Linked DNA regions of Rubinisphaera margarita. Each later gene encodes a partner of the first gene's protein in a complex. Links are inferred from orthologs where the notes say so. Each region holds a gene or a part of one and is shown on either strand. Other genes may lie near its edges.

Evidence for each region.
Region 2: the proteins of L1A08_RS12715 (region 1) and L1A08_RS02685 are in contact, whole or in part, in a crystal structure (PDB 8WTB), measured with the Bacillus subtilis proteins. The link is inferred for Rubinisphaera margarita from one-to-one orthologs.

The regions. Positions count from the first base shown.
Region 1 is NZ_JAKFGB010000013.1:72,388-88,355, forward strand. The notes cover bases 5,127-8,069. They hold L1A08_RS12715 (protein arginine kinase), read left to right. Parts: upstream 5,127-5,989; coding sequence 5,990-7,150; downstream 7,151-8,069. Other genes in these bases: L1A08_RS12710 (hypothetical protein), read left to right, coding at 5,218-5,718; L1A08_RS12720 (GspE/PulE family protein), read right to left, coding at 7,380-8,069. In the rest of the region: L1A08_RS12680 (aminotransferase class V-fold PLP-dependent enzyme), read right to left, coding at 1-134; L1A08_RS12685 (SufE family protein), read right to left, coding at 328-777; L1A08_RS12690 (Mrp/NBP35 family ATP-binding protein), read right to left, coding at 846-1,904; L1A08_RS12695 (DUF1501 domain-containing protein), read right to left, coding at 2,052-3,548; L1A08_RS12700 (hypothetical protein), read right to left, coding at 3,676-4,314; 7-cyano-7-deazaguanine synthase QueC, read right to left, coding at 4,334-5,017; more of L1A08_RS12720, read right to left, coding at 8,070-8,648; L1A08_RS12725 (STAS domain-containing protein), read right to left, coding at 8,804-9,538; L1A08_RS12730 (SPFH domain-containing protein), read right to left, coding at 9,922-10,881; L1A08_RS12735 (Gfo/Idh/MocA family protein), read left to right, coding at 11,102-12,388; L1A08_RS12740 (SGNH/GDSL hydrolase family protein), read left to right, coding at 12,565-14,040; L1A08_RS12745 (FadR/GntR family transcriptional regulator), read right to left, coding at 14,027-14,752; L1A08_RS12750 (hypothetical protein), read right to left, coding at 14,795-15,199; L1A08_RS12755 (polyprenol monophosphomannose synthase), read left to right, coding at 15,289-15,968. UniProt on the Bacillus subtilis protein: Catalyzes the specific phosphorylation of arginine residues in a large number of proteins.
Region 2 is NZ_JAKFGB010000007.1:81,076-96,982, forward strand. What follows is about bases 8,731-11,612. They hold L1A08_RS02685 (UvrB/UvrC motif-containing protein), read right to left. Parts: upstream 10,492-11,612; coding sequence 9,970-10,491; downstream 8,731-9,969. Other genes in these bases: L1A08_RS02675 (3-keto-disaccharide hydrolase), read left to right, coding at 8,761-9,558; L1A08_RS22685 (translation initiation factor), read right to left, coding at 9,627-10,028; cyaB (class IV adenylate cyclase), read right to left, coding at 10,613-11,185; L1A08_RS02695 (DUF971 domain-containing protein), read right to left, coding at 11,218-11,550. Also shown: L1A08_RS02635 (hypothetical protein), read left to right, coding at 1-987; L1A08_RS02640 (DUF6754 domain-containing protein), read left to right, coding at 1,000-2,325; L1A08_RS02645 (hypothetical protein), read left to right, coding at 2,329-4,173; L1A08_RS02650 (hypothetical protein), read left to right, coding at 4,176-5,054; L1A08_RS02655 (hypothetical protein), read left to right, coding at 5,076-5,927; L1A08_RS02660 (endonuclease/exonuclease/phosphatase family protein), read left to right, coding at 5,962-6,897; L1A08_RS02665 (TVP38/TMEM64 family protein), read right to left, coding at 7,012-7,692; L1A08_RS02670 (hypothetical protein), read right to left, coding at 7,698-8,549; L1A08_RS02700 (multiheme c-type cytochrome), read right to left, coding at 11,668-13,248; L1A08_RS02705 (DUF1573 domain-containing protein), read right to left, coding at 13,365-14,510; L1A08_RS02710 (O-antigen ligase family protein), read right to left, coding at 14,667-15,907. UniProt on the Bacillus subtilis protein: Activates the phosphorylation activity of the protein-arginine kinase McsB. Is required for the delocalization of competence proteins from the cell poles.

The DNA.
Region 1 (15,968 bases):
ACCGATTGCGGCGTCTGAGCCGAGGCTCCGTTGTCGAGGTAGACGACCTTGCGGCCATGGTCGTCCTTCTGCTGCAGAATCGGAAACTGAGCACGGAACGCGGCGACATCGAGTGGCGTGTGTGTGGCTGTCATAACGTTTCCAATAGAGATAGAGCAGGCTCCCGCCTGCTGGGCGTGGATCGCACACCGGTCCCCTTCTTAACTCGAAGCGTGAGCGAGGGCTTGTCCGTCCGAGTCCCTCGCTGACGCCCCGGGTTGGGAGGTTGAGTCGTACGGGGAGTCGACCGTGGCGCTCCTGACATTGCCCCGCCTTGCCTCAGTCCGGTTACTCTTCAAGTCGAGCCAGTGCCGACTGGCGGATGCGGTTCACCATGCCGTTGAGGCCATTCTTTCGCTGGGGACTGAGATGACGATCGAGTCCGAGGCGATCGAAGACAGCGTGGATGTCCGTTTCCAGAATGTCCCGAGGTGTCCGCGACTGGAAGGCGGCCAGCAGAACGGCAATGAGTCCGTTAACGATCATCGCGTCGCTCTCTGCATGCAGATGCAGCTGGCGGGAGTCTTCGTCGTAGTCGGTCACCATCCAGACATTACTCTGACACCCGTGCACCCGATTGTGTTCGGTCTTCTCTTCCGCGGGCATGCGAGGAAGGTCGAGACCGAGGTCGATCAGGTACTCCATCTGCGCTTCGCTGTCGCCGAGGAAATCGAATTCGTCGTAGATTTCCTGGAGCGGCACGAGGTCGGAAGTGTCGTTGTTGGTCTTATCGATCATCACGCGGTTCAATCAACGGAAGTGGAGTAAGTCAGCAGGTTCCGGAGTTTGCGGCGGCTTCCTGTTCATTATTGCAGGATATCGAGCGTCGTCTTGGGGGGTTTGACAAAAAACTGCTTCGCGGCCTGCAGAGCCACTGCGGAAGCGACCGCTTCGAGCCGCTCGCGCGTGGCCGACTCTTCCGTAAACAGGCTTTTAATGCGGCTCTCGTCGCAGCGGATGCGAATATTGGCGTCGGTCGGAATCTCGCCCAGGAAGGGGATTCCCTTCTCTCTGGCCGTCTCTTCCGCTCCACCTCGACCGAAGATTTCTCCGCTCATGTTCTCGACCATTCCCAGAATCGGAATGTTCACTTTCTGATACATGCCAATCGCTTTCACGGCGTCGAGCAGTGCTACTTTCTGCGGCGTGCAGACAACCACGGCTCCGGCCAGCGACATCATCTGGGAGAGAGTCAGGGCCACGTCCCCGGTTCCGGGAGGCATGTCGACGATGAGATAATCGAGATCGCCCCAGTGTGTCTCCGAGACGAACTGTGTGAGCAACTTGTGAAGCATCGGTCCACGCCAGATGACTGCTTCTTCTTCCGGCACCAGAAAGCCGATCGACATCACTTTCAAACCGTCGTGTTCAACCGGATGGATGCGCTGGACGACGGAGCCGTCCTGATTGAGGTGCTCGCGAACCTCTGGCTTGCCGGTAGCGCCGGTCAGATGCGGAATACTCGGCCCGTAAACATCGGCGTCGAGCAGTCCAACGGTGGCTCCCAGTGAACGCAGACCGTAAGCCAGCGAAGCGGAAACCGTGCTCTTCCCGACGCCCCCTTTGCCGCTGCCGACCGCGATGACGTTCTTCGCCCGCAGTCCGACAGTTCCGCCCGACTGGGGTCCCTTCACATCGAGTTCACAGCTGACTTCGACGTTCTGCACGTCACCCTTCTTCAAATGTTCGGTAACGACTTCAGTCAGCTTCTCCTGCAGACCTGCGCCCGGAAAAGGAAGCACCAGTTCCACACGGGCGGTGCCATTTTCGATGGTGCACGAGCGAATCGCCTTCACGGCGTCGAGGGTGCGATCCAGGCCGGGGAACACGACCGATTTCAGGGAGTCGGGAATCTGGGAGCTCATCAGGAATCCGCTTTACAAAGTCATACTTCCGGGGTCGGGACGGCAGCGTCCAGCAACCTACGTAATAACAAGGTCAGGGCCCGAATTACAAATGCAGCAACGCCGATGGATCGACTGAACCCCGGCGGGCTTCCCGGCGAAGTCAGCTTACGATTTCAGGATCGCGTGCACCGACGTCTGCGGGTTGACCCCCGTGAGCCGCATATCCAGTCCCTGCGACTGGAACGTGAAGCGGGAATGATCGATGCCCATGCAATGCAGGATCGTGGCATTCAGGTCATGAATGTGCACCGGGTCTTTGATGACATTATAGCTGAAGTCGTCGGTTTCCCCATGAACAATGCCCGGCTTCACGCCGCCGCCCGCCATCCAGACACAAAAATTGCGAGGGTGGTGATCGCGGCCGTAATTCTCGCGGGTCAGCTTGCCCTGGCAGTACACCGTGCGGCCGAATTCTCCCCCCCAAACGACCAGGGTGTCGTCGAGCATGCCCCGCTCTTTCAGGTCCTGAATCAACGCCCAGGCGGGTTGATCGACATCGTGACACTGATTGACCAGATCGCGGGCGATATTGGCGTGCTGATCCCAACCGCGGTGGAAGATCTGCACGAAACGCACGTCCCGTTCCGCCATTCGACGGGCCAGCAGACAGCTCGCGGCAAACGTCCCCGGCTTCGTGACATCCGGGCCATATTTTTCCAGCGTCTCCTTCGTCTCGTCGGACGTGTCGACCAGTTCCGGCACCGACGACTGCATGCGGAAGGCCATCTCGGCCTGTTCGATTCGGGCCCGCGTCTGAGGATCGGCCCACTGCGAGTACGCCTGCTCGTTGAGTTCGTTCATCCGATCGAGCATTCGCCGCCGCATCTCGCGATCGATGCCGCTGGGATTGGACAGGAAGAGCACCGGATCGCCCTGCGATCGCAGCGAAACGCCCTGATGCCGCGTCGGAAGGAAAGCGGATCCCCAGAGTCGATTATAGAGAGCCTGTGCTTCCGGCCGCCCGGTCCAGGAAGGTGTCATCACGACGAACGAGGGAAGGTTGTCGTTGATGGAGCCCAGTCCGTAGCTCAGCCACGAACCGAGACTGGCCCTGCCAGGCAATTGATTGCCGGTGCAGATGTAGGTGATCGCGGGATCGTGATTGATCGCCTCGGTATTCACGGTCTTGATGATGGCCAGGTCGTCGACCATCTTCGCCGTGTAAGGAAGCAACTCACTGACCCAGGCTCCCGACTGCCCGTGCTGAGCGAATTCGAATTTCGAGGGAGCAATCGGCAGCGAACTCTGTCCCGACGTCATCGTGGTGATTCGCTGGCCCTTCTGGACGTCGGGCAGAGAGCGGAGATCTTTGTCGAACAGATCGTCGAGTTTCGGTTTGTAGTCGAACGTATCGAGCTGAGAGGGAGCTCCAGCCATGAACAGATAAATCGCCCGTTTCGCCTTCGGAGCAAAGTGAGGCAGATCGGGTAATCCCTGGGAAGAATCGGTCGGCGTATTCGCCAGCGCAGAACCTCCCAGCGACGCCAGAGCAGCCGTGCCAAGCCCCAGCGATGCCTGGCCGAAGAAGTGGCGTCGCGTGAGTTGCAGCCCTAATGATTCGCGAAGCGATTCGCCGTCTCGCTGTGACCAGAACGATTCCATTGAAGTACCTCGAAATGAACTCGATTCAATTGGCAGATCGACGCGTGCCACTGGCTTCGTCAATGCGACGAAAGCCGTCTTTCAGAACTGACCGAGTCAGTTGTACGTTCGATCTTGCCTGCGTTTCTCAGCGGGGAATGATGACGTCGACCTCGCAGAACTGATACGGCGTCGCGGCGTACGCTTTGGCCATCGCCTGCAGGGTGCCCCAGCGGGTTTTGTGGTTGGGACTCTCCAGCTTGGGCATATCGGACGGAAGTTTCAACAGCAAATCCTTCCGGATCACCATGGCTCGCATCTTCCGCGTACGGACATCGCCATCGGCTTCATTGGTCAGACAAACAAGAAAGGTGACCGGTGTCACGGGCAAACCGGCTTCCTGGGCGATTTGGCCTGCGGAATATTTCTCCGAGATCTCGTTGAGCACCGCGTTCAGAAAGTACCAGCAGTCGTCTTGGGGGACCGGAATAATCGGCTTGCCGGGAACTGTTTTCGTCGCGTGCGACTGCAGTGTTTTCACGGCATGTTTATTGAGAAAGATGTCTTCCGCATCCTTCTCGATCAGCGTGCGGATCCGAAGGGTGCCGTCGGTGATCTGGTTCAACGAAACGTTGAGCCGATCCATGAACTCGCGTCTGGTCCAGTCGCGGCGTTCGCGTCGGCGTCCGAAGTACCAGCCAACGACCATGAAGGCGGCCGCCGTCAGGATTTTGATCCAGTGGTCCTGCAACTCTTCCGAGACCGCGCGAATGAACTCAGTCAGCATGGGATGCTCCGTGCGGAGGTTACTGATACTCGGCTGGATCGCTCAGCCCGGCTTCGGCGAATCCCTGCAGGCGCAGCAGACAGGCATCGCACTGGCCGCAGGCTCGCCCCTGCTCGTCGGGATCATAACAGGTGTGCGTCAGCCCGTAATCGACGCCGAGTTCGGTCCCTTTGCGAACGATCTCCGCCTTGGTCATGTGAATGAGCGGGGCATGAATCTTCCATTGCTCCCCTTCAACGCCCGACTTCGTCGCGAGCTGAGCGACATGTTCGAACGCCTCGATGAAGGCGGGCCGACAGTCGGGATATCCACTGTAGTCGACGGCATTCACGCCGATGAAGATATCGCAGGCACCCACACTTTCCGCCCAGCCCATCGCCAGGGAGAGAAACACCGTATTCCGAGCCGGAACATAGGTGACCGGAATGCTGTCGTTCATTTCCTTGACGGACCGCGACTTGGGGACGGGAATGTCGGAGGTCAATGCCGAGCCCCCGAAGGCGGCCACATCGAGAGGCAGGACGACGTGCTGCTTCACGCCGAATTCCCGGGAGAGCTTCGCGGCTGCATCGAGCTCAAAATCGTGCCGCTGACCGTAACTGAAGGAGAGGGCGTAGATCTCGAACCCCTCCGCTTTAGCGATCGCCAGCGTCGTCGACGAATCGAGTCCGCCGCTGAACAGAACCACGGCTTTACGTTTCATGAGTCGATCCTCTCATCCTGTTCGGGATGTTCAGCAGACCCTTTCAGGCCGCAAAGTTTACCCAGCTTGACCAGCAGTTACCGATAGAAACGGAGTGAGCCGCTTATTCAGTATATCCGTTAAATTCGTGCGTCCACAACACGGCGAACGGCCGATCATGATGACAACCCGAACCCGCCTGGGGAGGAGATTGCCCTATTATGCCGTCACGAATTCTCGCCGTCATCTTACTTTGTGGAGCCGCCGTCAGCCTGACCGGTTGCCAGTGCTACCGCGTGACCTGGCTGTATGCCGATGTCATCGACGCGATTGCGGACACGAAATGGAAACTGGACCCGCTTTACGAGCCGGGGCTCGATCTGAGCCGCATCGGAATGCCCGACTGGCAGCGGTTCGGGATCAACCACCTGCTCTGTCCGTGCGCGGATGGGCGTTGCTGTCCCCATTGTCGGAAATGCCGAAACGTCTACTATCCGGCCGAATACCGGATGAAGTACTGGGCCTACCTGGCGGAAGAAGAAGCCGAAGCGGCCCGAGGGGATGCGAACCTGCTGGATTCGGACCCCGAACTGATGCCAGTTCCCGAGATGATCCCGCTGCCGGAGCCATCCGGAGTTCCCTCCGGGGAAACGACCGACGTCCCCCAGGTTCCCGCGCCGGTTCCTGAAGCGGATGAGCCGATCGAAGTTCCCGTCGAATAACCGGCTCCGCTGTTCGCTCTTTCAGCGGATCTGAGTTCGGTAGCAGGACCGGAGCCGCATCCGCTACACTGTCGGGCCGCCCGGAGAAAACGCTTCGCCGCTGTGCGACGGGTTTGCTGCGGGCATTCGGGGCTTTTCGTCTTCTCCGTGGAAATTCTGCCCCTACAATGCAAGGTCGGACACGATCGATGAGTGGGGAGGTGCGCTGGATTCGCACGAAGTTCCTTCAGCGGTCTGAAATACGGTAGCCGAAAACAGTTGGAGGTTAAGCGTGGATCTGGATGCGTTACTGTCCGTTACGGGCGGCTGGCTCTCAGGGAAGGGTGATGAGTCGGATGTGGTGGTTTCCAGTCGCATCCGTCTGGCGCGGAATCTGGCGCAGTATCCGTTTCTCACCCGCACCGACGACCAGACTCGGCTCGAGATCGAGCAGACGCTCCGAGACGCCGTCTCTCAGCTGCACCGTCGTGCGGCTGCCCGTTCCGAATCCGTCGGCGAAGCCGCCTCTTCAGCGCGAAAAGCAGCACCGGGCGGAGACACGAACGATTCGAGTCTTTACTACGACGACCTGGCGTTCATCGACGTGGAAGTTCTGTCCCGCATCGATCGGCAGTTCCTGATGGAGCGTCAGCTTATCAGCCGGGAGCTTTCCGAAGCTTCCGGGCCGCGAGCCGTCGTGATCGGCAACAGCCAGCAGACCAGCGTGATGATCAACGAGGAAGATCATCTGCGGATGCAAATCCTCCGCAGCGGGTTCAATCTTGATGACTGCTGGGCGGAAATGAATCGGCTCGACGATGCGATCGAATCGCAGGTAGCCTACGCCTTCCACGAACAATTCGGCTATTTGACCGCCTGTCCGACCAACGTCGGCACCGGGATTCGCGTCAGTGTGATGATGCACCTGCCGGCTCTGGTACAAACCCGGGAGATTCAAAAGGTCTTCCAGGCGATGCAGAAGATGGGCCTGGCCGTACGCGGACTGTACGGAGAAGGCAGCCAGGCCATGGGCGACTTCTACCAGATCTCGAACCAGATCACGCTCGGCAAGAACGAAGTCGAGATCATCGATATGATTCGCGACGTGGTGCCGAACATCATCAATTACGAACGCCGCGTTCGCAAAGCTCTGGTGACCGAGAGTCATCAGCAACTGCACGATCAGGTGGCCCGGGCGTATGGCATTTTGCGAAATGCCCAGACCATCAGCTCGGAAGAAACCCTGCACCTGCTGTCGAGCCTGCGGATGGGCGTGAATCTCGGATTGATCGAAACGCCTGATCTAAGTCTGGCCAATGAGCTGTTCATTCAGACGCAGCCTGCTCATCTGCAGAAACGCTATTCCCGCGAACTGAGCTCGGCCGAACGCAACACCGCCCGGGCCGGTTATCTCCGCGAACGCCTCTCTGAAGCCGAAGGCGACGAAGACTAATCTCCCGGTACCGGCGGCATCCTGCCGCCGAAGGGAGTCGGCAAGCAGAGATCACGGTCCGTGTTGATCGACGGTCCTGCATTCCGCCCGGACGTCCAAGGACTCCACCCAAGTAGGGAGACGGTCACGCACACTCGGCGGCAGGATGCCGTCGCTACGGAACAGGGTGTGGAAACGAAACAAGGCAGGCCGAAGCCTGCCTTGTTGAGAATCGTCGCTCCTGCGGGCCTCAGGCTGAAAAAGCGAGGACGCGGTGCAGTTCTTCGATCGTCGTTTGACCGGAGAGGACTTTGTTCTTGGCGGCCTGCTCCAGGGTGATCATGCCGCGGTCGAGTGCCAGTCGCTGCAGTTCGCGGGCGGATCTGTTGCGGAGAATCGCCTCGCGAATCTCGCTGTCGACGACGAGCACTTCGAAGACGCCGGTCCGTCCGCTGAACCCCGTGTGAAAGTTGCAGTCGGCAGGCACGCCGCGTTTCAGAGTCACCGATTCCGACTGAGCGGGATCGATTCCCAGGAACTCGCAGGCGGCCTGGTCGGGATGATACTCCTCGTTCGACTCGGTGCACACTTTGCGGAGCAGACGCTGAGAGATCACACAGTTCACGCTGTCGGCGATGAACATCGGCGGAATGCCGAAGTCGCGGAAGACATCGATCGTCGCTGTCGTCTCATTCGCATGCAGAGTGCTGAGCACCCGGATTCCAGTCAGACCGGCTCGCACGGCGATGTGGGCGGTTTCGGGATCGCGAATTTCCCCCACCATGATGACGTCTGGATCCTGTCGCAGGACGCCACGGAGTGCCTCGGCAAAACTGAAATCGATCTTCTGCTCGACCTGAATCTGGTTAACGCCATCCATCCGCCGCTCAACCGGGTCTTCGATCGTGATCAGACTCCGCATCGGATCATTGAGCAGACTGAGGCAGCTGTACATCGTGGTACTTTTTCCGGAACCAACAGGGCCGACGCTCAGAATCATTCCGTGAGGGGAATGGATCTGCTTCCTGATCTTTTCCGTCTGCGCGCTTTCGAGCCCGAGCTGTTCGAGAGAGACGAAGTCGGCTGAGTTCGGCATCAGTCGCAGGACGAGACGCTCGCCATAGAGAGTTGGCCCGCCGCCGACACGAATATCGCGTTTCCCTTTGAGAACGGCGTTGGAGATGTGGCCGTCCTGAGCGTAACGTCGCTCCGTGATGTCCATCCCGGCCATCAGTTTGAGGCGGGAGATGACCTGCGAGGTCATTGCCGGTGAGAGCTGGAGGATATCGTGGAGGATACCGTCGACACGCAGTCGAATCCGCAGGCCATCCGGGCGGGGATCGAAATGAATGTCGGTGGCACCGAGTTCGAAAGCCCGTTCGAGGAGCAGATCGACAAGCGGGCCGGGACCAACGACGTCGATCAGGCTGCGAAGCTCCTCCTGCAGGGCCTTCTGCCGCACTTCTCCCCCAGGGTGAGTGAATCCATCCTCAGTTTCGACCGACTGCTCATTGCTCATGGTGTCCACTCCTTTGCATTCAGGACTATTCGCCGGATTGATCGACGTTTCAGTTCAGTGATTTCCCGATGTGATCGTGGATATTGATGAAGACCATTTTCACGAATTCTTAAGCTCTTGGTAATTTGTCGGGAAAATGAAAGGACGCTCTCCATTTATTGCGGAGCGAAGGGGTTGCCTTCGGGCAGAGTACTGGTCGCCGCCGGAGCCGGTTCGGTTGTCAGAACGGGCGGCGGAGTCGTCAGCTTGACGGTATCTGCCGGACCATACGCCGGACTGGTCATTTCTGGCGCGGGGACTTCAGGAACCGAGCGGATCCGGGGTTCAACCGCAGCGGAGGTTTCCGACGTGCTTTCGGGAACGGGCTCTACCACCCTGATGACTTCCGGCCGAATCCCGAAGATTCCCGGATTGAAGGCGAACACGGCCAGGCCGATGCAGATCAACAGAAGAATGCCGGCCACAATCCACCCCGCACTGCCGGAGGACTTCGTCGTCCCCGTGCTGTTCGGCATCGCACTCCCTTTGAGGCCGAGAGCTTGACGAGCTTCTTCGGTCGTGTTGACTATCGGCCAGACACGGTCGAGCGAGGCCAGTTTCAAAACCTCTCGAACACCATCGTTCGGGCAGACAACGCTGATCTTGCCCCCTCGGGCCTGAGCAGCTTTCCAGACCCGGACGATCAGAGCGACCATGGCTGAGCCCATATAACTCAACTGCGACAGGTCGATGATGACCTGCGGGTTCTTCTGCGTCGCCATGGCGTTCAGGACTTCGGTACCGATCGAGTCGATATCGCCCCATTGAACGTTATTCAACTGGGGCAGCAGTCTCAGGATTGAAACATTGCCTTCCTGGGTTAACTCGAACGACTGTTCTGCTTGTGTCACCACATTCTCCAGATCGGTATAAGAGAAGCTGCCTTCGAACAAGCGGATACGATGGGACGATATAAGAAGTGATCCCGCTTTTTCGACGCGGCCATGAATACGGCGTTGATGTTGAGCATTCCATCGTTCAGGAATCTGCGGCGCCGCGCACGGACCGGGATCAAGATCGACCCCGTCAGCTTTCTGCCTGGCCCGCGGAAACCGGACGGTCACTCTGAACCTATCATAAAGCCGACTCGGGCTTAAAAACAAGAACGGTCAAAGTCTTCACCGATTTCTCACCTCGCCGCATCGCGCACGCCTGTCTACGTCCCGAAGCGATTTTCCGGACGTGGAATCCGGGGGGCTTCACCTCCTTTATCGGCGTTCGACTCCCGTTGAATTCATTCCGCTGCCGGCATCTCCTGAGGCAACGAGAATTCGATGGAACATTTGCGGCAGCGCAGTTGCTGCCCCGGCACCTCGGGATCGACATCGAAGTCCGGGTTGCCCGCGATCTCAGTGACGTCGTACTTGGCTCCACATCCGGGGCACGTGGCGACAGCCTTGCCACCGCTCATTCTGAGTTCGCCCATCGGTCCCGTCTGCACTCCCGTTGAGTCGCCCCGGGGAGCGCGGTCTCCTTCGGAACGTTGATTCTGGAACATCGTCAGCAATTCAATCGGAATCGGCATGACAACCGTCGTCTTGTCATTGCTGACATCGCTGAGGGTCTGCAGCACACGAAGCGTCATCGCTCCCGGAGAGCTTCCGAGAGTCTTGGCGGCGTCGGCGAAGATCTGCGAGACGAACTTGTCGGACTCGGCTTTGATCTTGATCGCGTTGGCTTCTTTCTGCGCTTCGGTCTCGCGCATCATCGCCCGCTGCAGCGAGTGATCGAGCTGGGCATCGGTCAGACGAATATCGAGATCCCGCAGGCCCCACTCTTTCGCATTGCGAGCCACGATCGCTTCGATCTCCTGTGCGATCTTAATCTTCTCGTTGCGAACTTCTTCGATCGTCTTGGTGCCGAGAACGTCGGCAATGGTAGTCAACGCGAGTTGTTGAATGGTGTAGCGATAGTTGCTGACATCGAGCAGAGCTTTTTCAGGATCGTCGACACGGAAGTTGAGATTGCCGGAGATCCGGACCGAGATATTGCCGTTGAGCACGATCTGCTGTTCCGGGAGATCGATTGTCTGCAACGAGCGTCTGGTCTTGGTAATCTGCTGAAAGAACGGGATCGCAAAGCCGAGACCCGGACGAACGATTCCTGAAAACTGTCCCAGCGTCAACCGGACACCAATCTCATCCTGCCGAATCACGTAAAACCCGAAGAATGTCATCACACCGCTGCTGGACATAAAAAGGCTCCCGGTTTTCTTCGTTGCTGGTGATATTCAGAGAAGATCGTGATATGCTGTTTCCGACCAGAAGACAGCGTAGCACAGTCTCGCTGGAAGTTCTTCTGCGGTCCGTCGGCCACCGGGTCAGCGCTCGCGTAACAGTGGCAAGCGGCTACGGCAGAAACTCTGTCCCGCCCTACTTTCCATCCGCGATACTCCACTCACAGGAGCCCCATTCATGACTGAAGTCAACCGTCGATCGTTCCTTCAGGGCAGCTCCGCTGCCGCCCTCGGTATGCTTTCCGCTCCGGCTTTGTTTGCCGATGCAAAATCCCCCAACGAAAAAGTTCGCATCGGCGTGATGGGCACGTCCGGACGCGGGCTGGCACTCACGAAAGGTTTCTCCAGCCTGCCCAACTGCGAAGTGGCCTGGGTCTGCGATGTCGACTCGCGGAACGTCGGACGGGCTCAGGATGTCGCCCAGACAAATCAGTCCCTCAAGCCACAGGGAACCGATGACTTCCGTCGGATTCTCGACGACCAGAATGTCGATGCCCTCGCCATCGCCACGCCGGATCACTGGCACGCCCCGGCCGGGATCATGGCCTGTCAGGCCGGCAAACATGTGTATGTCGAGAAGCCGTGCAGCCATAATCCTCGGGAAGGGGAGATGTTCGTCGAGGCGGCTCGCAAGTACGACCGTCGCGTTCAGATGGGCACCCAGCGCCGGAGTCGTCCTGGGATTCAGGAAGGAATCAAGCAACTGCACGATGGCGTGATCGGCGATGTTCTGTATGCCCGCTGTCACTACTACAACGCTCGCGGCAGCATCGGGAACGGTAAGCCGGCTTCCGTGCCCGAGTGGCTGAACTGGAAGCTGTGGCAGGGCCCGGCTCCCGACACGAAATACCAGGACAACTACGTGCACTACAACTGGCACTGGTTCTGGAAATGGGGAACCGCGGAACTCGGAAACAACGGCGTCCATTACCTCGACGTACTTCGCTGGGGAATGAACGTTGACACTCCGACCACGGTCTCCTGCACCGGCGGTCATCTGCGTCATCCCGACGATGACCAGGAAACGCCAGATACCAGCATCGCCACCTACAACTTCGGCGATAAATACATCGTCTGGGAACAGCGAAGCTGGTTCAAGAAAAGCCCGGTCGATTCGCCAGCCGCGATGACGTTCTTCGGCACGAAGGGCTCGCTGGATATCACCGGCGACGCGGGCTACACGGCTCGCGACATGAACGGCAAAGAACTCGCTTCCGGTAAAGGGAGCACGGATGAGAAAGACCATTTCCAGAACTTTCTCGATTCGATCCGCGGTGAAGCCAAGCTCAACTGCGAAATCGAAGAGGCTCATCGCAGTACGCAGCTCTGCCATCTGGGGAACATCTCGTATCGCGTCGGTCGCCAGCTGACGATCGATCCGCAGACGCATCAGATTAAGGACGATTCCGAAGCAATGAAGCTCTGGAGCCGCGAGTACTCGAAGGAATTCGAGCCCAAGGTGTGATGTCACCGCAGAGATGGCATCGTGCGTAGAAAAACGTTTTCAGGCTGGGACGAACGAAGACTCGTCCCGGCCTGTTTTCGTGCACTTCACTGGAGCAAATTCAAAATTCGACTGCAGGCGTTTGCAGGAGAAGCATGAAAATGCGTTAAGACATTTGGTCAGGGTTTCGACCTTCCGTGACAATCTCTTCTCACGAGCGCCCGTTCCGCAGAAAGTTATTCTTCCGTCTGGCAGCGATCCTGCTCGGACTGTCGCCGTTTCTATTGCTGGAGGCGACTCTCAGGATGACCGGCTGGTCACCTCCTGTGGAAGAGTTCAATCCGGTCGTCGAGTTTGTGAATCCGCAGCCGCTGTTCGAAGCGGACAAAGAATCCGGGTTGTATCGGACGCGGAAAGATCGCCTCGGCTACTTCCGTCCTGAACAGTTCCCGATCGAGAAGCCCGCGAATGAGTTCCGCATCTTCTGGCTGGGCGGGTCGACCGTGCAGGGGAGGCCGTATGCGATCGAGACGTCGTTCACGACCTGGCTGGAACTGGCGCTCAACGAGACGGACTCCACCCGCGACTGGAACGTCGTCAACTGTGGTGGAGTCTCCTATGCCAGCTATCGACTCGTGCCGATTCTTGAAGAAGTGCTCGAGTACCAGCCTGACCTGATCCTCGTCTACTCGGGTCACAACGAGTTTCTGGAAGATCGAACTTACGGAGCAATCAAACCGATTCGCGAGTTTGCCGGAGGCGCCCAGGGAGTTCTCGCCTCGTCAAAAACCGTGCAACTGGTTCGAGAGCTGACGGTCCATGACGAATCCCCTCCGCCCGCTCCACTGCAGTTCCCCGCAGAAGTCGACGCCATGCTCGACTATCAGCAGGGGTTGCAGAACTATGTCCGCGATGACAACTGGCGGACCGGCGTGCAGGCCCATTTCCGCTTCAATATCGAGCGGATGATCGCGATGTGCAGGGAACACGATCTGCCAATCATCCTGTTCAACCCGCCGCGGAATCTCAAGGACTGTCCTCCGTTCAAGTCGCTGGACTCACCCGGGTTGACTGTGGAACGGAAGCAGGAGATCCAGCGGTTATTTGCAGGCGAAGACGACGGGGAGACACGGCTCATTCGACTCAAGCAGGCGGTGCGGCTCAATCCGCGACACGCCGGTTTGAACTACGCGCTCGCTCACGAGCTATTGCAGCAGCTCGATTATGAGGGAGCAGCCGGGGCGTTCCGCCGAGCCTGCGATGAAGACATTTGTCCGCTGCGAATTCTCACGGGGATGCAGCAGGGCCTGCTTCAGCTCGCCGAGTCGACTCACACGCCGTTGATCGACATCGAGGTTCTGTTCCGAGAACTCTCGCCGACCGGTGTGCCGGGTGAGCAACTCTTTCTCGATCACGTGCACCCCACGATTGAAGGGCATCAGACAATCGCCCTCAGGACCCTGGAACGGATGCAGGAACTGAAGCTGGTTCCGGTCAGCGAGGCCCCGGAGATCAACACGCGGATTTCTGATCGCTTCCGGGAATCGATCGCGGAGCTCGATCCGATTTATTTCGCGGAGGGGCAGCGTCGACTTGGGGGATTACTTCGCTGGGCGGCGGGACGAGGCGACAAGATCCGCCGGAATCCGGCGGCGTCGGCTATGGACCGGTGATGTGATGGGCGTCGCGAAGATGACGCTCCATACAGAACTGGGCCCGCTGCGGGTCGCGATCGGTGATGGCGTCGAGAATTTCGTGGTGAGCCGTCGAGGCTCGGTGATGCTGCTCCGGATTGTGCTTCCCGCTCTCCCGCTGAGAGTACTTCACATAGGAGCCGAGCACGTTGAGCAACACCCAGAAGAGCGGATTGCCGGTCGACTTGGCGATCTGCACATGAAACTGATGGTCCGACTCGATCGACTCCGGAGTGTCGGTATCAAACGAATCGAACCGGGATGCCAGGTCCGTCAGACGATTGAGATCATCAGCCGTGCGTTTCTGGGCCGCGAGCCGAGCCGTTTGCAGTTCCAGCCCCAGGCGGACTTCGAACACATGCACGAGCGACTGTTCGCCTTCCATCGACAGCATGAGCGGGAAAAGCTTGGCGAGCGTCTCGGAGTTCATCTTCCGGACCGTCGTGCTGCGTCCGTGAGAGATATCGAGAACGCCAAGCGCCCGGAGCATTGAAAGCGATTCACGAACCGCGATCCGACTGACACCGAACTGGGTCATCAGATTTCGCTCGCTGGGAATCGGGCCGCCCACTTCCCATTGACCCGATTCGATCAGATGGATCATCTCCTCATAGAGGCGGCTGGTCGTGCTCTGCCGCTTTCCAGTCTCCTCGGTACAGTCTGTTCGACTTTCGGCCCGGTCTAAGTTCATTGGCGAGGTGACATTTGGTCTGAGGAATCTCAGCTGGTGATCCTAGTTGGGCGGCTTGCGTCCCGTGAACATGGCCAGGATTGCCAGTGCGATGAAAAGGGGAATAATTAACAAGAACTGCTTAATAAACGCTACCAGTAAAATGCCGGTAAGCAAGACGTACCACGGCAGCCGTCGGAGAATTCGCGGGTGACTTACCATGGTCGGAATGGCCAGCCACAGACACCCCATCACAATGCCAACGCGCAGCATTACAGCAATGACGCCCTGCCGGCTACTATCAACAAAAGCCAGCACCGCGCAGCCTGTCAACAACAGCAGGGCGATCGCGCCGACCTGCCACCGTTTTGCCTGGAGTTCCTGTGGATCCATGGCCGATTCTGCCGCAAAGGTGTCATCGGACGCAATGATTTCCAGCCTTTTGAGGACGAATTCGCCAAAATCCATGCCTCGGACTTGTGTCTCAGCGACAGAATCCAAAAGATTCCCCTTCCCGCCCGGGACCGCAAACCCCACGCAGAATGCCGAGGTCTTCCTTGACTCAGGACGCCAATTCCCCCGCCGCCAAGCCATCGCTTTCTCGAATCGTTGTCACGGTCTGTACGTACAACGAGTCGGAGAACATTGGCCGGCTGCTGACCGAAATCCGCAGCTCGCTGCCGGAAGCCGATATCCTCGTTATCGACGATGAATCTCCGGATGGCACCGGTCAGGTCGTTCTCGATCGAGCGGCCAGTGATCCGAAGGTTTATCTGCACAGCCGTCACGGCGAGCGTGGCCTGGGCTCTGCGACCCTGTTCGCGTTCCAGCACGTCATCGCTCAGGACTATGACATTCTGATCAACCTCGATGCCGATTTCAGCCATCATCCGAGGTACCTGCCAGAACTGGTGAAAGCGCTGCAAACGACTGATGCCGATGTGGCGATCGGCTCGCGGTATGTCGCCTCTGGATCAATTAAGGGCTGGCCCCTCAAGCGACACATCATGAGCAAGTCGATCAACTTCTGGGCCCGCAGCTGGATGGGGTTGCCGATTCGTGACTGCAGCGGCAGTTACCGGGCGTACCGATGCGATCTGCTGCGGAAGGTCGACTTTTCGGAATTCCGATCCCGCGGCTATTCCGTGCAGGAAGAGTTATTGTTCCGCTGCGCGCGAGGCGGGGCGAAGTTTACGGAAGTCCCCATCGAGTTTGTCGATCGCGAAGTGGGCGAATC
Region 2 (15,907 bases), on another replicon or contig:
ATCCCGGGCAATGTTTACCCGATCAATCTCGCCAATCAGCTGGCTGTTGCTCCCGCGGATATTCAGGACTGCATGCACGTCAACATTGGCGATCGGGTCGAGGTGGGGGACCTTCTCGCTGAGTCGAAGGGAATTTTCGGCTTCTTCAAGACGCCGTACCATTCCCGGTCCGCCGGCGTGATTGAAACCGTTTCCAGGATTACCGGTCAGGTCATCATTCGCGGCGAGCCGATCCCGGTGCAGGTCAAAGCCTACGTCAAAGGCGAAGTGATCGACGTCATGCCCGAGCACGGCGTGGTCATCGAATCGAGCGTGAGCTTCATTCAGGGCATCTTCGGGATCGGCAGCGAAGCCTTCGGCCCGATCAAGGTCGCGTGCACGTCCCCGCACGACAAACTGACCGAAGACAAGATCACGGCGGACATGCGGGGAGCGGTCATCATTGGCGGCGCCCGGATGACTTCGGAAGGAATTGCCGAGGCCATCAAGGTCGGAGCAGCAGCGGTTGTCTCCGGCGGAATTGACGATCAGGACCTGAAGAGCATTCTGGGCTACGACCTGGGAGTAGCGATTACCGGGACCGAGAAGATTGGTCCCACGCTCATCATCACCGAGGGCTTCGGCGATATCGCGATGGCTCAGCGAACGTACGATCTGCTCTGTTCCCGCGAAGGCGAGCAGGCGTCCGTCAGTGGAGCGACGCAGATTCGAGCAGGCGTGATGCGACCGGAGATCGTGATCCCGCTGCCCGAACATCGAAAGGCCGAGACAATTGATGAAGGTGTTGTGGAAGGCCTGCTGGAACCGGGTGTCAATGTGCGGCTGATTCGCGATCCGTACTTCGGACAGATCGGCCGTGTTGCCGCTCTTCCGCCAGAACCTCAGGTCCTCGATTCAGGATCAAAAGCACGTGTCTTAAGTGTCAGCCTGCCCGATGGAGCGGAGATCATTGTTCCCCGGGCCAACGTCGAAATCATCGCGGACTGACGGGAAGTCATCATGCCGACGAAATGCGACAACTTGAATTCAGAAGCCCGACGCTGGTTCTCACCGGCAGCGCTGGCTCTGATCGCCCTGTTGCTTCTGGCGATCAGTTCGCCGCTCCAGGCTCAGGAACCAGTTCCGCTCCTCATTGAGGATTTCCCGTGGGACAACGGCGACTCGTTGAAAATCACCGTTCCGCTGACCGATCCCATTGCCGACGCCCTGGCCGATGAGTCGACGACCTCGGGGCAACTGGTACTCAGTATTTCCGAAGAGTACGCCGGAGCGTATGAAGTCGTCGCTCAGATTCCGCCAAACGATGGATCCTGGACCCTCGACGCGGCAGCGCAAACCATTACCTGTAAGGTCTCGGGACTCGAACTCGATTCCGACTATTTCTTCCGTGCCAAATGGGTCCCTGCAGAGGGCGAGTCGCTGATCATCGCTGAGAACGAACAGGCCGTGCAGACGCACCGGCAATGGTTCCTCGGCGAGAAGTTTCCGCTGGCGTTTGTCGGCTTCATCATCTGTGGGTCGGTCATTTACTTCATCGAGATCGCCAAACGGGGACGCCCGCTCAAGGTTCGCAAGATTGCCGGACTGGAAGCGGTCGACGAAGCCGTGGGACGTGCGACCGAAATGGGCCGCTCCGTCCTCTACATCCCCGGCATTCAGGACATGAACGACATTCAGACCATCGCCGGCTTGAACATTCTCTCCCGCGTCGCCCGTGTGGCCGCTGAATACGAAGCCGATGTCGAAGTTCCAACTTCGCGAGCGCTGGTGATGACAGCCGCCCGCGAAACACTGCAGGGTTCGTATCTCACCGCCGGCCGCCCCGATGCTTACAATCCTGACCTCGCCTACTATGTGACTGATGAGCAGTTCGGTTATGTCGCCTACGTATCCGGGAACATGGTTCGGGAGAAGCCGGCCGCCTGTTTCTATCTGGGGGCGTTCTTTGCCGAATCGCTGATTCTGGCCGAGACCGGGAACTCGATCGGAGCCATTCAGGTCGCCGGGACAGCCGAGCCGTCCCAGTTGCCGTTCTTTGTCGCGGCCTGCGATTACACGCTGATTGGCGAAGAGCTTTTCGCGGCTTCCGCCTATCTTTCCGGCTCGCCTGAAGAACTGGGCAGCCTGAAGGGCCAGGACGTCGGCAAGATTCTTGTCGCGATCGGCATCCTCGCCGGCTGCCTGTCGGTCACGGTCGGTATCTCGTTCATCCCGGCTGCAGCGATCGTGCTTGCCATCTGCGGAGCGGCCCTGTTCCTGTACTCCGTTTTGAATCCGGGGACCTTTGCCGACTTCTTTAACCTTCGACGAACACCGGGAGTCTGACAGGTGCGACGTACGGTTCCGTTACTGATTGCCGCCACCTGTGGGATCGTCCTGATCTTCACGGCGTTCATCCCGGCTACGGTCAGCTGGGGCGAAACAGCCGCGGTCTGGTTCGACATCCTCGCGGCTATCGCCTTCATCCTCGGCGGCGGAAACCTGCTGAAGATCCATCTGAAAAAGGTGAGCGATCAGAAAGAAGGCTGGGCGTATTCGCTGATTACCGTCCTCACGTTTCTTCTGACACTGTTTGTCGGCCTGCTGAAATGGGATGTCTCGCCGAGTATTGACCAGGAATTCTACGGCCTGAGCTTCGCCCCGTTGACTGTTGAAGAACTGCCGGAGGATTTGACCTACAGTGTCGATGTCGCTCTGCCAGCCGAGTGGTTCGAGAAAGAATTGCCGGCTTCGGTTCGCAGTCAGTTGAGCTACTCCACCGAGGGTGAGGATGTCACTCAATTGCAGTTCCGCGGCTGGATGACGCCCGGGCAACAGAAAGATCTCAACGATTATCACCTGAAACTCGAATGGCAGTGCGCGGTTGAACAACTGGCCGAGAAGGCCCGACCGGCCGATCCGCTGGCTGGAGAAGTTCTTTACTTCGCCGATCACCGGGCTCTCGCCGCCCGCGGCCCGCTTTCGGAAGACGCCGAACAGGCTCTGCGCGATCTCGATGAAGGTTCCGCGTGGACCACGGCTGTCGACCAACTCGCCGAACGGAGTCGCCATGTGACGACAATGGCGATTTCCGATCCGCCGGCTGCGTTTCCTCCGTCCGACGAGTGGCTCGATCGTGTCGAGATCGTCGAGGGAGAACTGAGCGTCACCGGTCCGATCAGCATCGAGATGAAGAACGAACTGGCGGATGTCTTCCAGCACACCCGTCCGTTGACCCCGGAACAGATTCAGCAGTTCGTCGACGAATTGAAGTCGTTGCCAGGCGGACTGTCGGAAGATCAGGAGAATATGCTGCCCGGGCTCCTGGAATCGGGCTGGACCGCTGACCAGCTCATTAGCGCGGTTGATCAGGCGGGCGTTGCCGAGTCTCAGCAGAAATCGGCTTGTGATCTGCTGGAAGAACGACTGGCTGGCGAGACGAACCTGACGACCTCGCTGCCTCCGGCCGATTCCGATGTCACCCTCAACGACGCTCAGAAGTCCTATCTTCGTGAGGCGATCTCGGACTCTTCGGTGACGCTGACGCAGATTGGCCCCGAACTGGCCAGTCGCGGGAACTGGACCGACAGTCAGGCGGCCGCTCTGGACGAGTTTCTTGAAGCAACACCGACAATCGGAGAACGGAACCGACTGCTGGCGACCGCATTAACACAGGACGACCAGACTCTGTCGGACGAACAATACGAATTCCTGCTCACCCCCTACCGGGAACAACACCAGTGGGAAGAGCAGATGCATGCTCTGATGATGGCCGCTCATCAGGTCAAGTATTCCTGGTCCGGCAACTACGTCGAACCCGGCTCGCCATTTTGGTGGCTCTACGAATACGCCTTCACTCCGCTGACAGCGACGATGTTCTCGCTTCTGGCATTCTATGTTGCCTCGGCTGCCTTCCGGGCCTTCCGGGCCAAGAACTTCGAAGCCTTCCTGCTGCTGTCGACTGCGTTCATCATTCTGCTCGGCCGGACCTATGCCGGTCCGCTTCTGACGAGCTGGCTGCCTGAATCGCTGGCGGCTCTTAAGATTGAAAACATCACTGTCTTCATCATGTCGGTCATCAATACCGCGGGAAACCGGGCCATCATGATCGGAATCTCACTTGGCATTGTTTCGACGTCGTTGAAGATCCTGCTCGGTGTCGACCGTTCCTACCTCGGCACGGGAGAAGATTAAGTATGGCCTCGTACCAATCGATCGTGAACCGGCTGGCCGGACTGGACCGCAGATACATCTTTCTGATGATGCTGCTCGCTGTCGCCATTCCGATCCTGATGGAGTTGACCTTTCCGGAGGTTCCCACGCAGCAGGCAATCAATGTCTTCGACGAGGTCGAGCGACTCGAAGAAGGTGATCGCGTTCTGCTCGCGCTCGATTACGATCCGAGTTCGGAAGGAGAACTCGGACCGATGGCATCATCGTTTGTCATGCACTGTGCCGAGAAGAACGTCAAAATGTACTTCCTGACGCTCTACCCCGGCGGACCTCCCATGATCCAGCAGTCCATCCACCGGGTGCTGATGACGGACTATCCGGAACTCAAATACGGCGAGGATTACGTCGACCTGGGGTTCAAGCCGGGCTACGAAGGGGTGATCAAAGTGATCATTACCAATCTGCGGGAGCTCTTCACCACCGACACTCGCGGGACGAATATTGACCAGATTCCGATGTGCCAGGGGGTCGAGAGCCTGCAGGACATGGATCTCATTATCTGCGTCAGTGCCGGCTATCCCGGGGCCAAGGAATGGGTACAGTACGCGAAGGCCGCCTTCCCGGAACGAATCAATCTGGTTGCCGGAGTTACCGGCGTTCAGGCGCCTTATCTGTACCCGTATGTGCCTAAGCAGATCATCGGACTGCTCGGGGCCATCAAAGGAGCCGCGGAGTACGAGACGCTCGTCACCGAGAAATACATCGAAGGAGAGCCGAAAGCTCTCTATCAGGAAGGACGCCGCCGTATGGGGCCCCAGCTCGTGGCTCACCTGCTGATGATCGGTCTGATCATCGCCGGCAACGTCCTTTACGTCCTGCAGTCGACCCGAGCCAAGACCTAGGTAGCCGAGAAGACGGCCATTATGAACGAACGCATCATCTGGACTTGCCTCATCGCCATCTTCCTTCTGTTCGTGACCTATCAAACGGCCACCGATCCAGAAGGCAAGGCGGGACGACATTACGTAAAGCAGGTCAACGGACACTGGGTCGATGCCGATGAGATTGACCGTCGAGCCGGGATCGCCGAGCTGAGCTACACCCGCTCGTTTGGCCTCTGGATGGCCGCCTTCTTCACCCTCTGCATCTTTTCGTTTCTGTACCGCGACAATCCGTTCTACAAAGTCGCCGAAGCCACGGTTGTGGGCGTTTCCGCGGCCTACTACATGGTGGTCGGCTTCTGGTCGACTATCGTGCCGAATCTGTTCGCCAAACTCATGCCCGGACTGACACAACAGTGGGCGATGCCGGGAATGTCTCCCGAGCCGGAAGCCACCAGCGTGTTCTATATCGTCCCGCTGGTGCTGGGTATCATGCTGCTGATGAGGCTCGTTCCGAAGATGAGCTGGATTTCGGTCTGGCCGCTGGCGTTCATTATTGGCACCACGGCCGGGTTGCGAATGGTCGCCTATCTGGAGGCCGACTTTCTCAGCCAGATCGAGAACAGCTTCCTGCCGTTCGTCGTATTAAATGGCAGCGGGATTGATTACGCGACTTCCTTCACCAATATCTTCATGGTGATGAGCCTGCTCGCCTGCCTGACATACTTCTTCTTCTCGATTGAACATAAAGGCGTTGTCGGCGGCGTTTCCAAGTATGGGATCTGGATTCTCATGATGACCTTCGGAGCCATGTTCGGCATGACCGTGATGGGCCGCATTGCTCTGCTGGCAATTCGCCTGGAATTCCTGTTCCGGGAATGGCTGAATATCTGACGGCGGCTCCAGTTTCGCCGCGTGAAAGGTTCACATGATTCGCTCGATCTGCCTGCTGTTGGCTGTCCTGCTCGTGTCTTCAAGGGTTGAGGCCGAGGAGCTGACGATTGCCTTCTGGAATGTCCAGAATTTGCTCGACGAGCACGACGATCCTCTGCTCCCCTACGACGAGAAAGCCTCGGCGAGTACCGTCCGCGAGCGACTCGGCAAAGACGCCCAGGTCATCCGCGGACTGGATGCCGACATTCTCGGACTGGCCGAGGTCGAGAACATGGCCATTCTCCGACAACTCGTCAGCGGCTATCTTTCGCGCAGTGAATACAAGTACTTCACGCTCATCGACGGCACCGACCCTCGCGGCATCGACTGTGCGATCCTCAGCCGTTTCCCGTGCACGGTGCAGACTTTCGACATTCCCGATTTTCCTCGCGATTTACTCGTCGCCCGTTTCACCACGTCTGGCGACCCGTTCTACGTCATCGTGAATCACTGGAAGAGTCGCCGGAACGATTCCGAAAACAACCTGCGTCTGACATGTGCGAAAGCTGCCGCCGACTGCATTCAGGAACTGATCTACGGCATCGAAGGGCGTCCCGTCCCCGTGGTGCTTGTCGGTGATTTCAACGACGATCCGACGGACGAGTCGCTGAAATATTTGGAGAAGCAGGGCCTTCGCAATACGATGAACAGCATCTCAGAAGACTTGCGTTGGACTCACGGGCATTACGATCGCGACGCCAGTTCGATGAATCTGCACTGCTTCGATCAGGTGCTAATCAATCAACAGGCCGTTTCCGGAGGTTCGATTCGCTGGAAGAAGTCGCACATCTATCGGCCGTCGTTCATGATCAACGATCGCCGCTCGTTCAATGGCCGCAACATTCCCCTTCCGATTGACGATTACCGCGACCGCATTGGCTATTCGGATCACTTCCCGGTCATCGCAACCTTCGAAGTCAACTCGCGATGACTTTGCAGCCGTCCCGAGCAAGTTCAAACTCCGATGGCAGCGAACGCAGGAGCAAACTCAATCATTGCCGTCGGATGGCGCCCATGCGACTGCAAGGGGAAGCATGAGGATGCTTCAACTCTCGGTGCGTGGCAACCACTTCTTCAGTAGAAGAGTGAAGCCGAGAGGGACGAACAGGGAAAGAATCAGGACGACCGGCAGATAACGGTCATCGGAGAACCAGCTGCCAAGAGCTGCATAAGCCGCGGCGATGGCCAGATTTGTCAGCGCGAGAACCGGATAGAACAGCGCTCGCCGCAGCCGCCCTGCTCCGAGCATAAGCACGGCAGCTTCTCCCAGGATCGGCAGCGGTCGGGAAACGACCAGCGTGAACGTCCCCCAGTCCCTGACGAAGCGGTGCAACAGCTGTTCATCGTCTGGTTTCGCCCAGCGACGGAGAGCCGGCCGGCCAATCGTCCGGGCAATCTCGTAGCCGATCGCTGCTCCGAGTATCAGCCCGACGGTCGCGAACAGAGTCGCCGTCAGAAAGCCCAGCTGGCTGCCACCGTAGGTAATGACTCCGCTCGACGGAACTGGAAGAAAGATATCGACCGCGAGCAGAAGCAGCAGCAGGTTCGCGGTTCGCTCCGGCGTGACGGAAGCTTTCAACCACTCCAGTTGACTCGCCTCAAAAACGTCGCCCAGCACCAGAAAAGGAATGATGGGCACCAGCAGGATCAGGACAAAAACGAGGATCAGTCGTTTCAGCGATCGTCTTGTGGATAGTCCGGCCTGGTCTTCGCTCTCAGAATTCATCGCGACTACGGTTTCTCGAGCATCGCTCGCTGGTAGTCCTGAAACGAGACAAACTCGAAGTGCTGATTCTGCAACATCGACTGCCAGTCGCGAATCCGTGTCCGGTCCTGAGGGCTCAGACTCCACTGAATACTGTGCTCGGCAGTCAGAACCGTCCGGGCCTCATCCTTCCGAGTCAGCTGAACGCGCACGGGCAGCAGATTTCTGCGGACGAGCTCTTCGTTGATCTTCAACCGCGGCCCGGGAAGTGAGGATTGACCATGCAACATGTAATTGAGTTGAGCGGCTCCATCGGTGTACAGCCGAAACGTCTCCGCCACATCCCCGTTGGGTGCGGGGACGGTCTGGATCGAATACTGCATCACCGGACTGGAGAAAAGGACTTCGTTCGCTTCACTGCCATCGGTAATGTCGAACTGTGGGTCGACCTGGAAGCGAATTCGTTCGATCTCGGCTGCCGCATCCGCGGAATCGGTCTGAGAAACTTCATCGACGTAGTCGCTGGCCTTCGAGCGGGCCACCTTGAGGTAGTGCCGTAACTCGCTGAATTCGACTGTGCACCCTTTGCGATGACTTCCACTCACAATCGTATACCGTTGCTGCGCGGGATCGTAGATCACCAGTTCGCCCACCATATCGATCCAGTCGTACGCTTTTCCGGCATGCCAGAGCGTCAGACTGCGCGAAATCACTTCGGGACGCGAACTCTGGGCGCCGCCCGTCTCGCGGAAGACGCGTGTATAAATGCGGTAATCCTGAGCGAATCCGCATTGGGCCAGACCCGACAGGCACAGGATCAGGGCGGCAGTAACAGTCAGAATTGCTCGCACGGTCTTGTCCAGTTTGAGTGACGACATCGAAATAGGCAGATTTTGCAGCCGCGCCCGCTGGTCCAGCGATGGCTCGGGCGGCCGTAAAGTATCGATTCCCGCCGATTGACTCAACGTGAATCTCGATGGCAATCTGCAAGGGGTCTCGAATCCTCAGCAGACTTGCCCCCGGCATCCGCGTACTTCACAATGAACCGATCAACATTTGCTGTTCAATTCTTGTCTGACGGGAAATCTCATGCTTCGCCGAGCTCTCATCGTTCTTCTCTGCCTCGTGACCAGTGGCCTCTCCGTGAATCAAATCCGTGCCGCCGAGCCGGAGCAGTCTGGAAAGTGGATTCCGCTCTTCAATGGAAAAAACCTCGAGGGTTGGACGCCAAAGATCAAAGGCAAACCTCTGGGCGACAACTTCGGCGACACGTTCCGGGTCGAAGATGGCCTGCTGCAGGTCCGGTATGACAAGTACGAGAAGTTTGACCGCCAGTTCGGGCATCTGTTCTATAAGACGCCCTATTCAAACTACAAACTGCGAGTGGAGTATCGGTTTGTCGGCGATCAGTGCCCCGGCGGCGAAGGCTGGGCACTGCGAAACAGCGGAGCCATGCTGCACGGCGAAGATCCGAAAAAGATGACGGTTGACCAGGATTTCCCGACGTCGATCGAGGTTCAGTTCCTCGGCGGAAACGGGACGAAGGATCGAACCACGGCGAATCTCTGCTCGCCCGGCACGAACGTTGTCATGAACGACAAACTGTTCACGCCACACTGCACGAGTTCTAGCTCAGAAACCTATCACGGCGATCAGTGGGTAACCGTCGAAGTCGAAGTCCGCGGAAATAAGAGCTTCCGCCACTTCGTCAACGGCGATCTCGTCCTTGAATACTTTGAACCCCAGCTCGATCCTCGCGATGAGCACGCCAAAGAGCTTGCCGATGAACAGGGAAGCGTGATGCTCTCCGGCGGCACGATTTCACTGCAGTCGGAAAGCCACCCGATCGACTTCCGCAAAGTCGAACTGATGATTTTGGAAGACTGAGAACTCGGGGTCAGGCACATGCCCACGGCTTGCGTGGGCATGTGATGCAAAGTCGGTGAGAAAATCCGTCAGCGAACGACGTAGCCCATTTCAGCAAGCACGCTGCAAATTCGGGACTGGTGATCGCCCTGGATCTCGATGGCGCCGTCTTTCAGCGTTCCCCCTGCCCCGCAGACGGTTTTCAGCTTCGTCAGCACGTTCTGCAGAGCTGGGGGATCATCGGCGAAGCCCTGCACGACCGAGACCGATTTCCCGCGTTTCCGTTTCTCCAGACTCACCTTGAGCTTCTGAGAAGCGGGTGAAATGGACGCCGGCACTTCAGGTGGGCAGACACACTCCGATTCAAGCCGATCACATCGTTCGCAATGCGGCGGACGATCAAACTGCGTTCCTGCGAACATTCCCACGGATTCAGGCCCCCTGCTTGCCTGCGGAACCGCCGAGTTCGGTTTCGACTTTACGAATTTCATCGCGGATCTGAGCCGCCTGTTCGTAGTTTTCCTGTTCCACCGCTTCGCTCAGATCACGTCGCAGCTGTATGAGTCGGAACTGATTCTCACTATCGAGTGGAGCCCGCTGGGGACGCTTGCCTCGATGGACCGTGTCGTTATGGATGTTCTCGAGCAGCGGCAACAGTCGCATGCGGAACGATTCGTAGTCATGCGGGCAGCCGAAGCGGCCCGACTCACGGAACTCCTTGTAGGTGATCCCACAGTTCGGACAGACCATGGTCTCGTCTTCCGAAGTCCGCTCATCCATTTCGGAATCGGGCAGCAGCGATTCGACAAACGATTCTTCCGGCGACTTCTGATCGGACTTATGCATGTATTCGTAGAAGTGCGACTCGCAGAAGTGCAGTTCTTTCACGTCGCCATCCTTAAGCATCGTGACGTGATAAACGGCCGGCTTGGAGCAGACGGAACATGGTTTCATAAGAACTCAGCCAATCAGTTCGGACAGGCAAGGCTGTCTGAGGATCAAGAAAATCAGAAGCTCGATTATAAGCGATGGTCCACGAGGCGTGCGATTTCAGTGCCGCGAAAATCCGTATCTGTCAGGAGGCTGTCGACTCTGCCAGGCGATCGAGCAACAATCGCAGGTAGCTGCGTCGTTCGACCTTCGGTCCAAGGTGCAATCTTTGAGCCAGATCGAGAATCCATTTTCGTGTTTCTTCGAACTGGCTTTCCTCGGATACGCATTCGAGCTCGACGTAAGTGCCGAGACCGTCCACATGATCGATCACGATCTCCACCTCGCGATCTTCGTCGGGCAGGTGGTAGATCTCACGGGATTTTTTCACACAATGGACGACACTGAACCCGAGCTGTTCCAGAATCACCTGCATTTTTCGATTCTGCTCGACTCCGTCTCCCAGATCGACCTCAACCTCCTGTCTGCTCTTGGTCTCCTGATCGAGGAGCGGCCCCTTGTAGGTCATTCCATTTCGATTGTCGGTCCGGCGGATTCGGAAGGCTTCATCGGTCGAAGCGAAATCCCGCAGCGGATGCCCGAAGTAGAGATCTTCCTGTTCGACAGAGTCTTCGCAGACTGCGCCCAGGCCATCGAGCGACTGGCGGAGGACATCGAGATCGTGAACGGGATATTTGACTTCAACTTCGTAGTGCATCACGGAGGTTTGTTTCTCCCTCTTTCCAGAATTCAGTGCTGTTGCTGCTCGGCCTGGCGATCCATTTCCACTTGAATCGACCGGAGATACTTCCAGGTATAGAGCCCGGTGCTGTGGCCATCGCTCCAGTAGATCTTCACCGCGTAATTCCCGACCAGTTCCATCTTGCCGGGTTGGATATCTTCCGGGGCATCGTCGACAAAAAATGTCCGCTCGCCGGTAAACTCATTCACGCAGTTGGCACAGGGACACAGCCCCCGAAGGACACGGAACGGAAACTCAAAGCGGTCCTCTTCCGACCAGCTGCAGACGAGCATCTGATCGGAAAGGCGGGCAGTAATATTCTCCGGAGGCGAGACAGTCATCGCGGGATTTCCCGGGTAGCGTTTCCACGGCTCATCGGGCCGAGGAACCTCGATTGATAGGGGGTCGATGAAGGAATTGTTGCGAATCCCACCTGTCGGGACAACCGGACCGCCCCCTCAATCCTTGCCGCGATGCTGCACCTTCGGCCAATAGGTCTGGAAGTTGAATTTCGGACTGTTCTCGAAGTCGTGGCACTTCACACACAGCTTCTTCTCGGCTGTCACCAGGTCGATTTTCATCGCCTCTCGAGCGGACGCGAGGTCCGGATTGTTCTGACCGGTTTCTTTGAACGTCTCTTCCAGAGTGGTGTGATGGCTGCCGGGACCGTGGCAGTTTTCGCAGCCCTGTCCGGCCAGGTGGGGCGACTGATCCATACTCACAAAGCCACTCTCGTACCGAAACACTTCCTGAGGATTCCAGCCGACCGAATGGCAGGCCAGACATTCCGGATCATGCACTCGATTAATCCACGGAACTTCCGCATAGCGTTCGTGCCCGCTGATCAGCGTCTCAGTGGCATGACTGTGCCGCGATTCTTTCCATTTAGCGAAGGCCTTCGTGTGACAGGTGCCGCATTTCTCGGAACCGACAAACTTATGCCCATCAGGATGTGGAACGGCAGGTTCGCTCTGCACAATCTGCTGTTCCTTCAGCAGGTCCTGGTAGAACGCCATATGGTTTTCCATCGCCGGCGTTCGACGAAAGCGTTCCTTATCGAGATCGACCAGCTCGTAGCGAAATTTCTTCTCCTGGCCCGGAAAATAGCCAAGGACTCCGGCGTACTTCCCTTTGCGGCCGGCCTCGATGACGGTCGTTTTCCCCACTTCCTGGGGAACGCCATTCGGATCCTCCGGTCCTCCCCCCCTCAGACAGAGATCGAAATCGGGAACCTGTTCCAGAATGCGCGACGTTTCCGTACGGGACGACTGAGAAAGCAGAACCAGCAGCTCACATCCCTGAGCCTTCAGATCCTCAACGACCGGCTTCAGGCTGGCGACGGGGTCATCGATCCGAAGCAGACTGTTATCAGAACCGGCGCTCACCTTCTCGGCGAATTTCTCTCCGATCACGCCGGTAACGCCCACTTTGGTTCCGTCGACGTCGATCACCCGCGATCGCGCGGGACTGCCAATGTCCGGGGTGTCGTAAAATACCACATTGGCGGAGATATAGGGCAACTCGGTTTCTGGATCGGTTGAGTTTGAAACCGTCGAGAAGAGATAGTCGACCTGCAACTTGAGATCGGAGGGCCCAAGCGTCATCGCATCGTACCCCATATCCGCCAGAGCCGTGTGCATGACGCCGAACTTGATCTGATCCTGCCGGCGGGTCCGCTTCACGAAGTCGCCGAGATCGAGGCCAATTACGTTCCAGCCCTTGTCTTCACGCAACTGGCGAAACAGATCGGCTCGCCGGGAGATGCCGCCCGACTGAGTTTCCGAGCAACCGCAGGGCTCCATATAACCATGAGCTTCGCCCGTGAAAATGATCGCCAGTTCGGGCTTTGACCAGCCCTCGACAATCGGCTCTGGGGCTTCATCCTGAGACACGGGACGAGCCGCAGGAGTCGAGATCGACATTCCGGAGTCGGTCTGATCCTGGCTGACCCCCTGAAACCAGCAGCCGATGGCCACAATCGGTGCCAGTAGAAGCGGCCAGCAGGTTCTCCAGAACCTCTTAGAAGATGCATGAAACATCGAACTCAGTCCTTTGTGTTTCGATCAGGCGGCCCGTTCGTCCAACGGCGGGACGATATCGCATCTGCCGGAATGAGGCAAACCGGTTTTCCAGCGGCTTTGTCGAGCCTTTCTGATCAGTAGCTCAGCCCGTGAACGTTGAAGATCATCTTCGGCACGAGCTTGTTATCGGTCGTCACGATGATCTTCCCGGAATTCACTCGATCGTTGTTCATCGAAGGAGAATTGGGCGGAACCGAAATTCGGATTTCATACCGCTCCCGATTCTCGGCCTGAAACTTCTCGTCCTTGGTCATCTCGAATTCAATGAAATCCGGCTTCGCCTCGACATCGGTTACGTTGATGGGAGCGCCATTGTTGTCGCGGACGAACATCGAGAGGTTAACAGATTTTCCTTCTTTCCGATCGAACCGGCCAAGCACCAGCAGCATGTTCGACGCCTGCCAGCCGGATGGTCCGAGAATCTGCACGGGACCTGAATGGTAGCCCTGCAGTTTGAACGTGGTCCACTCCTCTTCGCCTTCCACAATAAGGTCGAGTCGGACGTCGGCCACGAACTCGCCAATCGGTGCCCCGGGCGCAACTTCCCCTTCGATAAGGTATCCGCCCTTGGCAAGCTTTTCCTTGAGCTGCTCATCGGTCATCGGCTCGATGTTCACGGTGACCAGTTCACTGTCGCTGGTGGCTTTCACCAGCTCGAAGTCGCCTTTCACCCGGGAAGAAATGGCTCCCGTAAAGGTCGTCGGTTTCTCCCGCGACAGCTCTCCAAGGTTCCAGACGCCGGCAGGCGTGATTTCCCAAGTGGCATCAACCCGTCCGGTGACCGTGAGCGAGACCTCTTCGATATCGGGATCGTTCGTTTTGATGAAGGCGGCCTGACTGAATGCCGGGTCTTCGACCTTGCCGATCCACTCCAGCGTAATCGAGGTCGATTCTCCCGGAGCAACTTCGCGCTCTTCGAAGTCGGCCATCGTGCACTTGCACGTGGAACGATCTTTCACGAGCTTCAGAATCCCTTCACCCTCGTTTCGAATCGTGAACTCGTGACGCAGCGTCTGCCCGACCTCCATGTTCCCGAAATCGTGGACCGGTTCGTCGATCACCACGGCCGGTGCCGGGGCGCCGGGAGGGAGACTGAGATCGGCCTTCTTCGCGGTTTCTTCCGAGACGCTGAGATCATCGGTACAGCCGGCGATCGCGGCGAGGAAGAACGTCATCACCATCAGGGAGCAACACGACGTGCAGAAAAGATCGGTCTTCATTCGAGCCCAATTCATGGATTTGTTCGAAGTCGTTGTGAGGAAACGGGATTGAGCGTGAGGAACTACAGAATGGCCGATTCTACCCAATCACTGATCTGACGCCACCCTGAGGAATGCCTGAACGCATCTTATGCGCAGTCCCCACATGGAATTACGTCAATCACCGGATGATGTTGGACTGTCTGGGACCTTCTCCACGATTTTCTGCAAGATGGCCAGCTGATCCTCGGTCAGATAGCGGTCCGTATGGCCGTACTCGCGATTGATGCGGTCGAGGTCCAGCGATTGCTTGGCGACCGCTGCAGCCGCATCGTTTCGACCGGCGTCGAACAGCGTGGAGGCGAGTTCGAACTGCAGTTCCGAATTCGCAGGATAAATCTCGATCGCTCTTTCGCGGGCCGCGATCGCCTTCTCCAGAGTCGCTGCCTCTTCATGGATCTGGTAAAGCCGAGTCCATAGATCCGCGCGCTCCGACTGGAGTTGATAACTCAGAGGATCGCGGGCAATCGCCTCATCCGTCGCCGCCAGGGCTTCCTTCAACGCCTGCGGACTCGGAGCTTCGTCACGCGGAGAAGCCTTCGCCGCTGCAATCTGTTGCCAGGGCTGCGGGTTCCAGAAGTCGGCTTCGGCCCACTCCTGACTTCGGCGAACCGTCTCCGCCGGACTGCGGGATCGCGTCAGATCCGCAATCGCCGCAGATTCACTGAGCCGTGGCAGAACCGCCAGATACAAACTCGACAGAAACAATCCGCCTCCTGTCACCAGAAGGACAAGTCCCGTCCGTCGTCCGGAGAACGAGGTTCTTTGCCGGATTGGCTCGATGCCGACCGTGAGAACAAGCAGCAGTTGGATGATCACCGGCATCGAGAAGCCTCCTGCTCCATGCAGATGAATCAACAGAGCCAGCCCCGCCCACCGCCAGACGGAAGTCGGCAGTTTCGTTTCACGCATCATCGCCCATAACAGCAAACCGAGAGATCCCGAGACCAGCGTCCAGAACAGAGTCTCTTCGAGGAAGCGAGCCGATTCGGGCGGACTGAGTATGCTCGATAATAAGACCGACGAGCAGAGTACCACCGACGCTGCGTAGCCACTGATCGGTGTCGCCACTTCACCAGAACGTTCTAACGACGCAGGTCCTCGTAGCACACGCAATAACAGCAGAATCAAAAGAGCAATGACTGCTCCAGACGCGATCACGCCGCCTCCCGCCGCGGCATCAAGCCAGAGGTTGTGTGGATCGAGAATCTCTTCGCTCGACCGCGGCAGCTTGTGAGCCAGGTAGTGTTGCCGAAAGTTTCCGGGGCCTGCTCCGAGCAAGGGTGACTCGCTGAGCATCGCCAGTGAACCCCGCCAGAAGTCGAGACGATACCGCAACGACTTACCGGCTTCGGAAA